2 regions of the Streptomyces sp. NPDC020597 genome follow, and region 2 is predicted to be linked to the other one. Evidence: riboswitches for the same ligand, from Rfam matches in the RefSeq annotation. Region 2 holds a riboswitch; the other holds the start of a gene.
What was found. Region 2 has a riboswitch for S-adenosylmethionine ahead of ACH4ZA_RS13275 (aminotransferase class V-fold PLP-dependent enzyme). Riboswitches for the same ligand answer to the same signal wherever they lie in the genome.
Positions count from the first base shown of each region.

Region 1 (7,448 bases), on a different contig from region 2:
CCGGCTCCGACGACGTCACCCTCAGACTCGTCGCCGCCGACTACGGCGACAGCAGCGCCAACAGCTCGAAGAAGTACTGGGACGGACTTGTCGCCGCGTACGAGAAGGACCACCCGGGGGTCACCGTCGACGTGAGCGTGTACTCCTGGAACGACGTCGACGCGAAGGTCAAGGCCATGGTCGACGCGGGCGACGCCCCCGACATGGCCCAGATCGGCGCCTACGCCGACTACGCGGCCGACGACCTGCTCTACAAGGCGGGCGACGTGCTCTCCATCCCCGTCGAGGCCGACTTCGTGCCCCAGCTCGCCCGGGCGGGCCAGGTGCGCGGCGTGCAGTACGGCATGCCGTTCGCCTCCTCCACCCGGCTGCTGTTCTACAACAAGGCCCTCTTCGCCCGGGCCGGCATCAGCGCGCCCACCACCTGGGCCGAGCTCGCGAAGGACGCGCGGGCGCTCAAGAAAGACGGCGTGAAATACCCCTACGCCCTGCCGCTGGGCCCCGAGGAGGCGCAGGCCGAGACCCTGCAGTGGCTGCTCAGCGGCCGGGGCGGCTACACCCAGACGGTCAGCAGCTACAGCTTCGACTCCGCCGAGAACGTCGAGACCCTCGACTGGCTGAAGACCGACCTGGTCGGCAAGGGCCTGACCGGGCCCGTCGCGCCGGGCAAGCTGAACCGGGCCGCCGCGTTCGCCGCGTTCGCCGCTGGAGACGTGGGCATGCTCAACGGGCACCCCTCGCTGATGAAGGCGGCGGCCGCCAAGGGCGTCGAGTTCGGCATGGTGCCGATGCCGGGCGTCGACGGCCCCAGCAAGACCTCCCTGGGCGTCGCCGACTGGATGACCGCCTTCAAGCGGGGCGGACACGGCGACGAGATCGGCGACTTCCTCGACTTCGTCTACAGCGAGAAGAACGTGCTGGACTTCTCCCACGAGTACGACCTGCTGCCGGTCACCACCTCCGCGTCCCAGGTCATGGGCTCGGCCGAGGAGGACGCCGACCTGAAGCCGTTCCTGGCGGAGCTCCCGCTGTCCGAGAGCTACCCCGTCGGACGGACCTCGTGGGCGAAGGTCAGCTCGGAGATCAAGAAGCGGATCGGCCGGGCCGTGACCGCGAACGGCAGCCCCGCCGACGTGCTCGGCGACCTGCAGACCACCGCGACGACACTGGAGAGCGCCGCCGGCGAATGAGCCGGACGAGTCGATGTCACCGGCGGGCGTTACCGTGCGGGCATGGAGGCAGGCAGCGAGGCGGGCGGCGGCGCGGCAGACGAGCGGCGGGCGGGCACGGACGGACTGGGGGCGCGGGAGCGCGGCATCCTCGCCCTCGAACGGCGGGGCTTCCTGGGACCCGGCGCGAAGGAACGGGCGATACGCGAGGAACTCGACCTGTCCCCGGTGCGCTACTACCAGCTCCTCAACGCCCTCCTCGACGACACCCGCGCGCTGGCCCACGACCCGGTGACGGTGAACAGGCTGCGCCGGGTGAGAGAAGCGAGACGGACGGAACGTTAGCGACGGCGCTCGCTGGTTATCGTGCCTGTATGGGCACCCCACAGACGCACTCCCCGGCATCCGGCCCCCTTCCCGTTCCGGTGACCCCGGCCGGCCGCGCGGCGCTCGACGCGATCGTCGGCCGCCCGGGGGCCGCCCTCGTCGCCCTCGACTTCGACGGCACCCTCGCCCCCATCGTCGAGAACCCGCAGGACGCCCGGGCGCACCCCGACGCCGTCCCCGCGCTCGCCGCGCTCGCCCCGAAAGTCGCCGGCGTGGCCGTCGTCACCGGCCGGCCCGCCGAGGTCGCCGTACGGCACGGCGGATTCGCCGGGGTCGAGGGACTGGGCCGGCTCACCGTGCTCGGCCACTACGGCGCCGAGCGCTGGGACGCCCGCACCGGCGCCCTCAGCGCCCCCGAACCGCACCCCGGCGTGGCCGCCGTCCTGGCCGCGCTCCCGCGGGTCCTCGCGGCCGCCGGAGACCGGCCCGGCGTCTGGATCGAGGAGAAGGGCGGCCGTGCCGTCGCCGTCCACACCCGCCGCGCCGACGACCCGCAGGCCGCCTTCGACGCCCTGCGCGGCCCCCTCACCGACCTCGCGGCCCGGCACGGCCTGATCGTCGAACCCGGCCGTATGGTCCTGGAGCTGCGCCCGCCGGGCATGGACAAGGGCGTGGCCCTGCTGGACCACGTCCGCGAGACGGGCGCCAGGTCCGTGCTCTACGCCGGCGACGACCTCGGCGACCTCCCCGCGTTCGCCGCCGTCGAGAAACTGCGCGCCGACGGCGTGCCCGGCCTGCTGGTGTGCAGCGGCAGCGCCGAGGTCGGCGAACTGGCCGAGCGCGCGGACCTCGTCGTCGACGGACCCGCCGGGGTCGTACGGCTGCTGCGGCAGCTGGCCGCTCAGCTCGGCTGAATCGCGCGCAGGGCGTTCAGCTGGTCCAGGAACCAGCGGGCCGGGGGCAGCGCGGTCGCCGCGGCGGACAGCCGCTTCGTGCGCTCGGCCCGCTCCTCCGGCGCCATGGACAGCGCCTCGTGCAGGGCGCGGGCGGTCTCCAGGACGTCGTACGGGTTCACCGTGAGGGCGTCCTCGCGCAGCTCCCAGTACGCGCCCGCCTCCCGGGACAGCACCAGCGCGCAGCCCTCGTCGGAGACGACCGGGACCTCCTTGGCGACCAGGTTCATGCCGTCGCGGATCGGGTTGACCAGCGCGACGTCCGCGAGGCGGTAGGAGGCGAGGGAGCGGGCGAAGTCGTCCTTGAGGTTCAGCAGCACCGGGGTCCAGCCGGGCGTGCCGTAACCGGCGTTGATCTCGTCCGTCAGGCGCCGCACCTCGGCCATGTAGTCCCGGTAGACGGCGAGGTCCTGGCGGGAGGGGTAGGCGAACGCCACGTGGACGACGCGTTCGCGCCACTCCGGGTGGTCGTCGAGGAGCTGCCGGTAGGCCAGCAGCCCGCGCACGATGTTCTTCGACAGCTCGGTGCGGTCGACGCGGACGATGGCCTTGCGCCCCTCGCCGATCTCCTCGCGCAGCGCCGCCATCCGCTCCTCGACGTCCGGCCGGTGCGCGCGCTCGCGCAGGAAGTCGGCGTCCGCGCCGAGACCGTGCACGCCGACCTCGGCGCCGCCCAGGCCCCCGGTGGACTGCTCGCAGCACGCGGTGAAGGCGTCCGCCCAGCGCCGGGTGAGGAAACCCAGCCGGTCCGCGCCCAGCATGCCCCGCAGCAGCTGCTCACGGATGTCCCGCGGGAGCAGGGCGAAGTAGTCCGGGGGCGCCCACGGCGTGTGCGAGAAGTGCCCGATCCGCAGGTCGGGACGGAGCTCGCGGAGCATGCCGGGGACGAGACACAGGTGGTAGTCCTGGACCAGCACCGCCGCGCCGTCCGCCGCATCCTCGGCGAGCGCCTCGGCGAAGGCCCGGTTGTACGTCTCGTACGCGGCCCACTGGCGGCGGAACTCCGCGTCGAAGACCGGCTCCAGCGGGGTCTGGTACAGCAGGTGGTGGACGAACCAGAGCACCGAGTTGGCGATGCCGTTGTACGCGTCGGCGTGCACGTCGGCCGGGACGGGCAGCATGCGCACGCCCTCCTCGCCGACCCCGCGCCGGACCGCCTCGCGGTCGCCGTCGGAGAGCGCCGAGCACACCCACAGCGCGCCGACGTCGGGGCCGATGGCCGACAGACCGGAGACCAGTCCGCCGCCGCCGCGTCTGGCGTGCAGCGAGCCGTCCTCGCGCACCTCGTAGGAGACCGGACCGCGGTTGGACGCGACCAGCACCTCGGCGCCCCGGGCGGCAGACGTGTCGTGCGTGGAAGCCATAGACCTCAACCTAGCCCGCTCCGTAAACGCTCAAACGTACGGTCGCGCCGAGTGGAGGGGCCGTATCCGGCCGTAACGCCGCCGCCGGCCGACGCGAACCGGCCCGCCGCGGGGGGACCGCGGGCCCGCGGTACGGGCTCAGGCCACCCTGCGCCGCGCGTACTCCGCGATGTCCGTCATAGGCGGCCGTTCCTCCGTGTCCACGGAGTGGGTGTGCGGCTCGAAGCCGTCCGGGCCGCGCTCGAACTGGGTGAGGGCGGGGCGGACCAGATGGCCGCGGGCCAGCCGCAGCTGGGCGGTGCGGTAGATCGCCGCCGCCATCCGGCCCAGGGCCTGGCCGTCCTGGTGGCGGTGCTTGCGCACGCCGACGTCGACCTGGGCGAGAGCGTCGAGACCCACCAGGTGCAGGGCGTCGACCAGCATGCCCAGCTCCACGCCGTACCCCACGGGGAAGGGCAGCTGCTCCAGCAGGCTCCGGCGGGCCGCGTACTCGCCGCCGAGCGGCTGCACGAAACCGGCGAGCTGCGGCCAGTGCATGTTGAGCAGGGGGCGGGCCATCAGCTCGGTGACCCGGCCGCCCTGACCGGCCGCGCCGCCCAGCGGGCGGTCGTACATGGCCTTGACCAGGTCCACGTCCGGATCGGTGAGCAGCGGGCCGACGATCCCCGAGACGAAGTCGGAGGAGAACTCCCGCAGGTCGGCGTCGATGAAGCAGACCACGTCCCCGCGGGTGACCAGCAGCGAACGCCACAGCACCTCGCCCTTGCCCGGCACGGCGGGGATGCGGGGGAGTATCTCGTCGCGGTGGACGACGCGCGCGCCCGCCGCCGCGGCGACCGCGGACGTGCGGTCGGTCGATCCGGAGTCGACCACCACGATCTCGTCGACGAGCGGGACCTGCTGCATGAGGTCGTGACGGATCACGGCGACGATCTCGCCGACCGTCTCCTCCTCGTTGAGCGCGGGCAGCACGACGCTCACCGACTGGCCGGTGCGCTGTTTCGCGGCGAGAATCCGGTGCAGCGGGCGGTCCGTCAGGGACCAGGAACGGGTGCTCAGCCAGCGCTCGACTTCTTCCAGCACGTCGGCGGCTCCTCTGCGTTCTCTCGGCGAGTACGGTCCTGCGTGATCCATCTCGCGGTTCGGACGACTATCTCAACTGTCCTGGCCTTCGGTTACAGTCTTGAACAACGCGGGTGACCATCGCATGTCAGGGTCATCGGCCGCACAGATCAACAACTGCATACCGCTCATCCAGAGGGGCAGAGGGACACGGCCCGATGAAGCCCCGGCAACCCTCCAGTCGGTTCTCGTAGATCAATGCTGATCGTTCAGCGAGGCTCCCGGCTCGGGAAGGTGCCAAATCCGTCTCACGGCGAAGTGCGTCGTGAGGAAGATGAGGAGAAAGGGCCTCGCCTCACATGGCTGCGCAGACTGTTGCAAGCACCACGGACTCTACGACCTCCGCTGTCGACCTCGGTCCGGCCACCGCGTTGAGCTGCCGCGAGTGCGGCCACCGCGTCCCCCTCGGCCCGGTCTTCGCGTGCGAGGAGTGTTTCGGCCCGCTCGAGATCGCGTACGACTTCTCCTCCTACGACACGGAGGAGCTGCGAAAGCGCATCGAGGCGGGACCCGCGAACGTCTGGCGCTACGCGCCGCTGCTGCCCGTCCCGGCGGACGTGGCCGACAAGCCGAACATCAACCCCGGCTGGACCAAGCTCGTGCAGGCCGACAACCTCGCCCGCGAGCTGGGCGTCGACGCCGGCAAGCTCTTCGTCAAGGACGACTCCGGCAACCCGACCCACTCCTTCAAGGACCGGGTCGTCGCCCAGGCCATCGAGGCCGCCCGCGCGTTCGGCTTCACCACCCTCTCCTGCTCCTCCACCGGCAACCTGGCCGGCGCGGTGGGCGCCGCCGCGGCCCGCGCCGGCTTCCGCTCCTGCGTGTTCATCCCGCACGACCTGGAGCAGGGCAAGGTCGTCATGGCCGCGATCTACGGCGGCGAGCTCGTCGGCATCGAGGGCAACTACGACGACGTCAACCGCTTCTGCTCCGAGCTCATCGGCGACCCGGCGGGCGAGGGCTGGGGCTTCGTCAACGTCAACCTGCGGCCGTACTACGCCGAGGGCTCCAAGACGCTGGCGTACGAGATCTGCGAGCAGCTCGGCTGGCGGCTGCCCGACCAGCTCGTCGTGCCGATCGCCTCCGGCTCGCAGCTCACGAAGATCGACAAGGGTCTGCAGGAGCTGATCAAGCTCGGGCTGGTCGAGGACAGGCCGTACAAGATCTTCGGCGCGCAGGCCGAGGGCTGCTCCCCGGTGTCGGTCGCCTACAAGGCCGGACACGACGTGGTCCGCCCGCAGAAGCCGAACACCATCGCGAAGTCGCTGGCCATCGGCAACCCGGCGGACGGTCCGTACGTCCTCGACATCGCGCGGCGGACGGGCGGCGCGGTGGAGGACGTGAACGACGAGCAGGTCGTCGACGCGATCAAGCTGCTGGCGCGCACCGAAGGCATCTTCGCGGAGACGGCCGGCGGCGTGACCGTGGGCGTGGCGAGGAAGTTGATCGAGAACGGTCTGCTGGACCCGACGAAGACGACCGTCGTCCTGAACACCGGCGACGGCCTGAAGACCCTGGACGCGGTGGCCGGCACCGGACTCACCGCGACGATCCGCCCGAACCTGGACTCTTTCCGAGAGGCTGGCCTCGCATCATGAGCGTCACTGTTCGCATCCCGACCATCCTGCGCACCTACACCGGCGGTCAGGCCGAGGTCTCGGCCGAGGGCGCGACCCTCGGCGAGGTCATCTCCGACCTGGAGAAGAACCACACCGGCATCGCCGCGCGCGTCCTGGACGACCAGGGCAGGCTGCGGCGGTTCGTCAACGTGTACGTGAACGACGACGACGTCCGCTTCGAGCAGGGTCTGGACACGGCGACTCCGGCCGGCGCCGGCGTGTCGATCATCCCGGCCGTGGCCGGCGGCTGACCGCTGTTCAGTACCCGCCGGTAGTAACCGTCGGTAACAGCGATTACCGAGAGTTCATCGAATTGCCCTCTCCGCGATAGAAGCGGAGGGGGCAATTCAGTGTGGTTGAGCGCGGTACAGTTGGGGAACCCGGTCCTGATCACCGGTTCCGGAGCCTTTTATTTCCGCCCGTGCCCGACAAGAAGCAGCCAAAGTGTGCGCTGCTTATGCGGCTTATGTGGCTTTTGCAGGGCCCGACTTGCCCTGAATTCTGGCGAATTTGCGCCACATTCCGGATCTCGCGCGACCAGAATTCTCGTCCGACTGACCTGTTGCAGAGGGCAGTTGGGCAGATACATTCAGCCGCGGTCGACGCGTTCCGGCGCACGCCCCCAACCAACTGGGGGGTGAGGTCTGACCCGGATCCACGAAGTGTGGATCTGTGCAAGGGCCAGTAATAGGGGAGTTAGGCATGGCTCAGGGCACCGTCAAGTGGTTCAACGCGGAGAAGGGGTACGGCTTCATCGCGGTCGACGGTGGTGCGGATGTTTTCGTCCACTACAGCGCGATTCAGATGGACGGCTACCGCACCCTGGAAGAGGGTCAGCGGGTCGATTTCGAGATCTCGCAGGGCCAGAAGGGGCCGCAGGCGGACATGGTCCGT
Region 1 covers NZ_JBIRUL010000003.1:120,299-127,746, forward strand. Annotated here, with positions in the region: gene ACH4ZA_RS06705 (extracellular solute-binding protein) at 1-1,190, shown strand, start outside; gene ACH4ZA_RS06710 (DUF3263 domain-containing protein) at 1,233-1,514, shown strand; gene otsB (trehalose-phosphatase) at 1,544-2,410, shown strand; gene ACH4ZA_RS06720 (trehalose-6-phosphate synthase) at 2,398-3,813, opposite strand; gene ACH4ZA_RS06725 (glucosyl-3-phosphoglycerate synthase) at 3,952-4,896, opposite strand; SAM riboswitch class I at 5,061-5,216, shown strand; gene thrC (threonine synthase) at 5,235-6,533, shown strand; gene ACH4ZA_RS06735 (MoaD/ThiS family protein) at 6,530-6,805, shown strand; gene ACH4ZA_RS06740 (cold-shock protein) at 7,257-7,448, shown strand, end outside.
Region 1: linked by a shared signal. The riboswitch ahead of thrC (threonine synthase) and the one ahead of ACH4ZA_RS13275 (aminotransferase class V-fold PLP-dependent enzyme) in region 2 are both predicted to bind S-adenosylmethionine.

Region 2 (7,448 bases):
CTGCGCTCTCCACCATCCGTCACACCCCAATACTGTGGGAGCCCGCCCCCACTCTCGACGTCGCTCGAGCGGGGGGACCCCGTCGTCAGGAACCGGCGCCCGGCCGATCCACGAGTTCCACCTGGTCCACGGCGTTGCACCAGCGACAACGCACCGACTCGATGGTCTCACTGACCACCTCGCGCTCCTCGACCTTCGGCTCGCCCGCGAGGTCCAGGTGCACGTACTCGACGACCTTCGACGAGCGCGTCACGTCGAACCGCGTGAGGTTGCCGCAGAGAGTGCAGCGCCACCGCGTGGCGGCGGTCGGCAGGGGAACCGTCATCGTGACTTTCCACTTCCTTCTGGTGTCGTGCTCGCTGTGCCGGGTCGGGCCGGAGGCTCCCCCGTGCGTGTGGCTCGTAACCCTACGGCCTGGCGGGTACCCTCCGCCCGTCCGTCCACGGGGGCCGACCGGCGGCGAGGCGCTCCGGGCACGTGCGTCCCGTTACGTCATGCTCTGTACCCATGATCAGCAACTGGAACGGGAACAGGGCGGTCGGCAGGGCGCTCAGGAACCCCTCGGCGCCGGTGACCTACGGACTGATCGCCCTGTGCTGTCTGATCTTCCTGATCAGCCCCGCCTCGGGCCTCGATCCGGCGTACGGGGCCGGCGACGAGCTCGCGGCCGCCCAGCGGGCCTACTTCCGGCGCTGGGGCGTGGTGCCCGCCGAGCTCTTCACGGGCGCGCCCCGGGCCGTCCTCACCCCCGCGACCGCCCTCTTCGTCCACGGCAGCTGGGTGCACCTGCTGGGCAACATGCTCTTCCTCTACGTCTTCGGGGCGATGACGGAGGACCGGATGGGCCGCGCCGAGTTCGCGCTCTTCACCGTCGGCTGCGGCTATCTGGCCCTGCTGGGCTACGCCGCCGCCAACGCCGGGTCGTCGCAGTCCCTGGTCGGCGCCTCCGGAGCGGTCTCCGCGGTGCTCGGCGCGTTTCTGTACCTTTTCCCCCGGGCGCGGGTCACCAGCCTCCTTCCGTTCCTGTTCTTCCTCCCGCTGCGCTTCCCGGCCTGGGTGCTGCTGCCCTTCTGGGCGGCCCTGCAGTGGGCGGCGGCGGGACAGGCGCCCAGGGGTCCGGGGGTGGCGTATCTGGCGCACCTGGTGGGTTTCGGCCTCGGGCTCCTCTACGCGTGGGCCCGTTTCGGGATCGGGAAAGGCCCCACGGACCGCCCGGGCAGGGCGGCGGCGGGCGACGGGCGGGCGGCTAGAGTGAAGGCCGCCCCAGCTCCGGCCTCCGAGGGAGAGAACCAGCCGTGATCACCGCGATCGTCCTCATCAAGACCAGCGTGGACCGGATCCCCGAGATCGCCGAGCGGATCGCCTCGCTGGAGTCCGTGAGCGAGGTCTTCTCCGTCACGGGGACCTACGACCTCATCGCGATGGTCCGGGTGAAGCAGCACGAGGACCTCGCCGAGGTCATCCCGGGCAGCATCAGCAAGATCCCCGGAGTCGAGGGGACGGACACCCACGTCGCGTTCCGCACGTACTCGCAGCACGACCTCGAAGCGGCGTTCGCCATCGGCTTGGACTCGTAGCGGGGGGCTCCGCCGGTTGGGCGGGTGGTCGCGCAGTTCCCCGCGCCCCTGAAGGAGACGAACCCGGCCGGGGAGCCGAACGAGCCGTCCCCCGCGGCGCCCCGCGAGGGGCCCTGGGGGACGCGGGCGGGTGATCGTTCGATGTGGCTGGGCGCGCCGTTCCCCGCGCCCCTGAAGGAGACGAACCCGGCCGGGGAGCCGAACGAGCCGTCTCCCGCGGCGCCCCGCGAGGGGCCCTGGGGGACGCGGGCGGGTGATCGTTCGATGTGGCTGGTCGCGCAGTTCCCCGCGCCCCTGAAGGAGACGGCCCCGGCCGGGGAGCCGAACGAGCCGTCCCCCGCGGCGCCCCGCGAGGGGAAGCCTGCGGGGCGTGGGCGCGTGACGGTTCCATGTGGCTGGGCGGGTGGTGGGCAGGGGTCAGTTCAGTGCGGGGACGCAGCGGCCGTTCTCCGTGCGGTACCGCCACTTCGCTCCCTCGGTCACCAGCTCGCGGACCGCGGTCACGAAGCGTTCGACGTGCTCGTCGGGGGTGCCCGCGCCGAAGCTCACCCGGATGGCGTTGAGGGACCTCTCGCCCGGAGCCGCGTCGGGGGCGCCGCACTCGCCCTGCGCCTCGGGGGCGCCGCCCAGGAGGGTGCGGACCAGGGGGTGGGCGCAGAAGAGGCCGTCGCGGACGCCGATGCCGTACTCGGCGGACAGGGCCGCGGCGAGGTGGGAGCTGTTCCAGCCCTCGACGACGAAGGAGATCACGCCGACGCGCGGCGCGTCGTCGCCGAAGAGGGACAGGATCCGCACCTCCGGGACCTCCGCGAGGCCGGTGCGCACCTTCTCGATCAGGTGCCGCTCGCGTGCCACCAGGGTGTCGAAGCCGGCCTCGGTGAGGGCCCTGCAGGCCGACGCGATGGAGTAGGCGCCGATCACGTTCGGGGAGCCGGCCTCGTGGCGGGCCGCGCTCTCGTGCCACTCCACGTCCACTCCCCCGTCCTCGCGCCGGGTGACCTTGCGGCTGGCGCCGCCGCCCGCGAGATAGGGGTCCGCCGCGGCCAGCCAGTCCGCGCGGCCGGCCAGCACGCCGGAGCCGAAGGGGGCGTACAGCTTGTGGCCGGAGAAGGCGATCCAGTCGACGTCGAGGTCCTGCACCGACACCGGGTGGTGCGGGGCCAGCTGGGCGGCGTCGAGGACGATCCGGGCGCCGTGGGCGTGCGCAGCCGCCGCCAGCTCGCGCACCGGCCACAGCTCACCGGTGACGTTCGAGGCGCCGGTGACGCAGACCAACGCCGGGCTGTGCGGGTCCCGGGCGGCCAGGGCGCGCTCCAGGGTCTCCACTGCCTGGCCCGGGGTGCGCGGGGCGTCGAGGTAGCCGACCCGGGCGTCCTGCCAGGGCAGCAGCGCGGCGTGGTGCTCGGTCTCGAAGACGAAGACCTGGCAGTCGGCGGGCAGGGCGCGTGCCAGCAGGTTGAGCGAGTCCGTCGTCGAGCGGGTGAAGACCAGCTGGTCGTCGGGGCGGCAGTCGAGGAACTCGGCGACGGTCCTGCGGGCGTTCTCGAAGAGGTCCGTGGAGAGCTGGGAGAGGTACCCCGCGCCGCGGTGCACGCTGCCGTAGTACGGCGCGTAGGCGGCGACGTCGTCCCAGACGCGCTGGAGGGCGGGGGCGCTGGCGGCGTAGTCGAGGGCCGCGTAGGCGACCTCGCCGCCGGTGACGAGCGGAACGGTGACATCCCGGCCCAGAACATCCAGGGGGGCACAAACAGGGCGGAGGGCGGCAGCGGTGGAGACGGACATGGCGAACTCCCGTGAGAGGAAAGGGGGAACCGCCGTGCGAGCGGACATGGCTCGAGCACGGAGGAAGATGAAAGGGGGGTGCGGAGGCGGGGCTCTACGCCCTAGCGCATTCGCTTGCTCACAGGAGACTCCCTCGGACGACCCAGGACCCCTGGCGTTCTCACTCGAAAGAGTGCGAGGGATCCGCGCTTGCCGTGGACCTCGTTGCCCACGGCCTGGTCTTCACCCGGGGCACCCCGCCACGGACGGAGGGTTGCCGGACAGTCGGCCGGGGCCTCATGACTGTCACTCATGACCTGGTACAGGAACCTACGCGAGCCGATCACGGTCCCGCAACCCGTGTCCGGATGGCGGGACCGCGTCTCACCGGCGTCAGGCGTTGCTGGCGGCCACCCAACGCTCCAGCGCCCGCTTGGCCGCGCCGGAGTCCAGCGACTCCGCGGCCCGCGCCATGCCGGCCCGGATCTCCTCGGCCAGCGTCCCGCCGCCCGGCTCGAGCGCCACGAGCGCCGCCGCCGAGTTCAGCACCACGGCGTCGCGCACCGGACCGCGCTCGCCCTCCAGCAGACGGCGGGCGACCTCGGCGTTGTACGAGGGGTCCCCGCCCCGCAGGGCCTCCACCGGCACCAGGTCCAGGCCGACGTCGCGCGGGTCGAAGGACTCCTCGGTGACCTTGCCGTCGCGCACCACCCAGACCCGGGAGGTGGCCGTCGTGGTCAGCTCGTCGAGGCCGTCGTCACCCCGGAAGACCAGGGACGAGTTGCCGCGCTCGGCGAAGACGCCCGCGACGACCGGCGCCATGAGCGGATCGGCGACGCCGACGGCCTGTGCCCGCACCCTGGCGGGGTTGGTCAGCGGGCCGAGGATGTTGAACACCGTGCGGATGCCCAACTGGCCGCGCGCAGCGCCGACATGACGCAGCGCCGGATGGAACTTGATCGCGAAGCAGAAGGTGATCCCGGCCTCCTGCGCCACCTCGGCCACCCGGCGCGGGGTCAGTTCGAGGTTGACGCCGAGCTTCTCCAGCACGTCCGACGCGCCGGACGCGGAGGACGCGGCCCGGTTGCCGTGCTTGACGACGGTGGCGCCCGCCCCGGCCACGACGATCGCCGACATCGTGGAGATGTTGACCGTCTTCGCGCCGTCGCCGCCCGTGCCGACGATGTCCACGGTCGGCCCCGGCACCTCGATCAGGTTGGCGTGCTCGTACATCGCCCGGACCAGCCCGTTGATCTCCTCGACGGTCTCGCCCTTGGCCCGCAGCGCCACCACGAATCCGGCGATCTGCGCGTCGGTGGCCTCGCCGCGCATGATCCGGTCCAGCGCCCAGAACGTGGCGTCCGCACCCTGGTCGCGGCCGTAGAGCAGGCCGTTCAGCACCTCGGGCCAGGAACGGCCCGCCGCGGTGTCGCCTCCAGCGGGGGTCACAGCGCTCATCAGCCGCTCCTGGGTGTCGTACGGATCTTCCGTGGGTGCCGTGGAAGACGTGTGTGCCCACCCTATCCAGCCGACGGGCACGGCAAAGGGCCCCGTCCGACAACCGGACGGGGCCCTTACACCGTGGCGTGGCGACGCCTCGACGATCAGTGGTGGCCGTGGCCGCTCGTGATCTCCTTGTACTCCTCGACGGTGGGCTTCGGGATCTGCTGGTCCTCGCCGAAGTACGCTCCGCTGATCTTGGCGCGGAGCTTCTCCTTGCCCGTCACCTTGCGCTCGACGCCGTTGTCGTCGACCGTGGCGCCGATCGCGGCCGGCTCGTACTGCTCGTGCGCCGTGAGCGTGTGCAGCTGCTCCTGGCTGAGCGGCTCGTGGATCTCGATGAACTCACCGTGCGGCAGGCGCTTGATGGTGCCGGTCTCCCGGCCGTGCAGCACCTTGTCCTTGTCGCGGCGCTGCAGACCGAGACAGATCCGCTTGGTGAGGATGTACGCGAGGACCGGTCCGACGAAGAAGAAGATCCGGACGAACCAGGTGATCGAGTTGATCGACAGGTGGAAGTGGGTGGCCCACAGGTCGTTGCCACCGCCGACCAGCGTGATCATGTACATCGTGACCCAGGCGACGCCGAGCGCCGTACGGGTCGGGGCGTTGCGCGGGCGGTCCAGGATGTGGTGCTCGCGCTTGTCGCCGGTGATCCAGGACTCGATGAACGGGTAGAGCGCCAGCGCCGCGAGGACCACGCCGAACAGGACCAGCGGGATGAAGACGCCCAGGACGAGCGTGTGACCCCAGAGGTTGATCTCCCAGCCCGGCATGAAGCGGATCAGGCCCTCGGCGAAGCCCATGTACCAGTCGGGCTGGGCGCCGGTCGACACCTGGTCCGGACGGTAGGGGCCCATCGCCCAGATCGGGTTGATCTGCGCGATCGCCGCGATGACCGCGATGACGCCGAAGACCAGGAAGAAGAAGCCTCCGGCCTTCGCCATGTACACGGGCAGCAGCGGCATGCCGACGACGTTCTTGTTGCTCTTTCCGGGGCCCGCGAACTGCGTGTGCTTGTGGTAGAAGACCAGGATCAGGTGGCCCACCATCAGGCCCAGCATGATGCCGGGCAGCAGCAGGATGTGGATCGAGTAGAACCGCGCCACGAAGTCGTGGCCGGGGAACTCGCCGCCGAAGAGGAAGAACGAGATGTACGTGCCGACGACCGGCATCGACAGGATCGCGCCCTGCGTGAAGCGGACACCGGTGCCGGAGAGCAGGTCGTCCGGGAGCGAGTAACCGGTGAAACCGGTGAACATGCCGAGGACGAACAGCAGGAAGCCGAACAGCCAGTTGACCTCACGCGGCTTGCGGAACGCACCCGTGAAGAACACGCGCATCATGTGCACGAACATGCCGGCGAGGAAGATCAGCGCCGCCCAGTGGTGGATCTGCCGGATGAGCAGACCGCCGCGCACGTCGAAGGAGATGTGCAGGGTCGAGTTGAACGCCTCGGACATCAGCTGTCCCTGGAGCGGGACGTAACTGCCGTGGTACTCCACCTCGTTCATCGACGGGTGGAAGAACAGCGTCAGGTACACACCCGTCAGGATGATGATGATGAAGCTGTACATGCACACTTCGCCCAGCATGAACGACCAGTGGTCGGGGAAGATCTTGCGCATGTTGGCCTTGGCGAGGGAGTAGATCCCGAGCCGGCCGTCGGCCCAGTCGGCGATCCGCTCGCCGGCCGGAGCCTTCCCGCGTGCGCGGGACTCGTTGCTCTCGTGGTTCTCTGTGGTGCTCATCCGCGCTCCCAGAAAGCAGGACCGACGGGCTCCTCGAAGTCGCCGCGCGCCTCGAGGTAGCCCTCGTCGTTCACGCCGATGCGCAGCTGCGGCAGGGCGTGACCGGCGGGACCGAAGATCACTCGGGCGCCGTCGGAGAGGTCGAAGGTGGACTGGTGGCAGGGGCACAGCACGTGGTGCGTCTGCTGCTCGTACAGGGAGATCGGGCAACCGACGTGGGTGCAGATCTTCGAGTACGCCACGATGCCGTCGTGCGACCACTCGAGCTCGCGCTTGTCCTTGATGTTCTCCGGCTGGAGCCGGACGATCATCAGGGCCGCCTTGGCGATCTCGTTCTGGAAGTCCTCGTCGTGCTCCTCCAGGCCCTCGGGCTTGGCGAAGGTGAGAGAACCGACGGCCACGTCCGAGGGACGCAGCGGCTCGTTCGTGTTCATGTTGACGAGCAGCTTGCCCTTGGCCCACAGCGTGTGCCGCAGCTTGTCCTCGGGCAGCGGGCCGAGGTCGCGCAGCAGCACGACTCCGGAGAGCGGCACCAGGGCGACCGCGCCGAACAGCGTGTTGCGGATCAGCTTGCGGCGGCCGAACGCGGACTCCTTGGCGCCCTGCCGGAAGTCCGCGTGGACCTTGGCGCGGACCTCGGGGCTCGCGGCGATCGGGTGGCGCTCGTCGGCGACCTCCACGTCCGACATCAGGGTGCGGGCCCAGTGGACCGCGCCGGCGCCGATGGTGAACAGCGCCGTGCCCAGCGTCAGACCCAGCGCGAAGTTCAGCGCGCTGAGGTGGCCGATCGGGAACACGAAGATCGACTTGTCGGCGGGGATCGCCACGTACGAGGCGATGAAGCCGACCGTGGCGAGCA
Region 2 covers NZ_JBIRUL010000006.1:172,353-179,800, reverse strand. Annotated here, with positions in the region: gene ACH4ZA_RS13295 (NYN domain-containing protein) at 1-16, opposite strand, end outside; gene ACH4ZA_RS13290 (hypothetical protein) at 86-325, opposite strand; gene ACH4ZA_RS13285 (rhomboid family intramembrane serine protease) at 508-1,299, shown strand; gene ACH4ZA_RS13280 (Lrp/AsnC family transcriptional regulator) at 1,296-1,577, shown strand; gene ACH4ZA_RS13275 (aminotransferase class V-fold PLP-dependent enzyme) at 1,995-3,359, opposite strand; SAM riboswitch class IV at 3,540-3,656, opposite strand; gene trpD (anthranilate phosphoribosyltransferase) at 3,732-4,796, opposite strand; gene ACH4ZA_RS13265 (cytochrome bc complex cytochrome b subunit) at 4,943-6,589, opposite strand; gene ACH4ZA_RS13260 (Rieske 2Fe-2S domain-containing protein) at 6,586-7,448, opposite strand, start outside.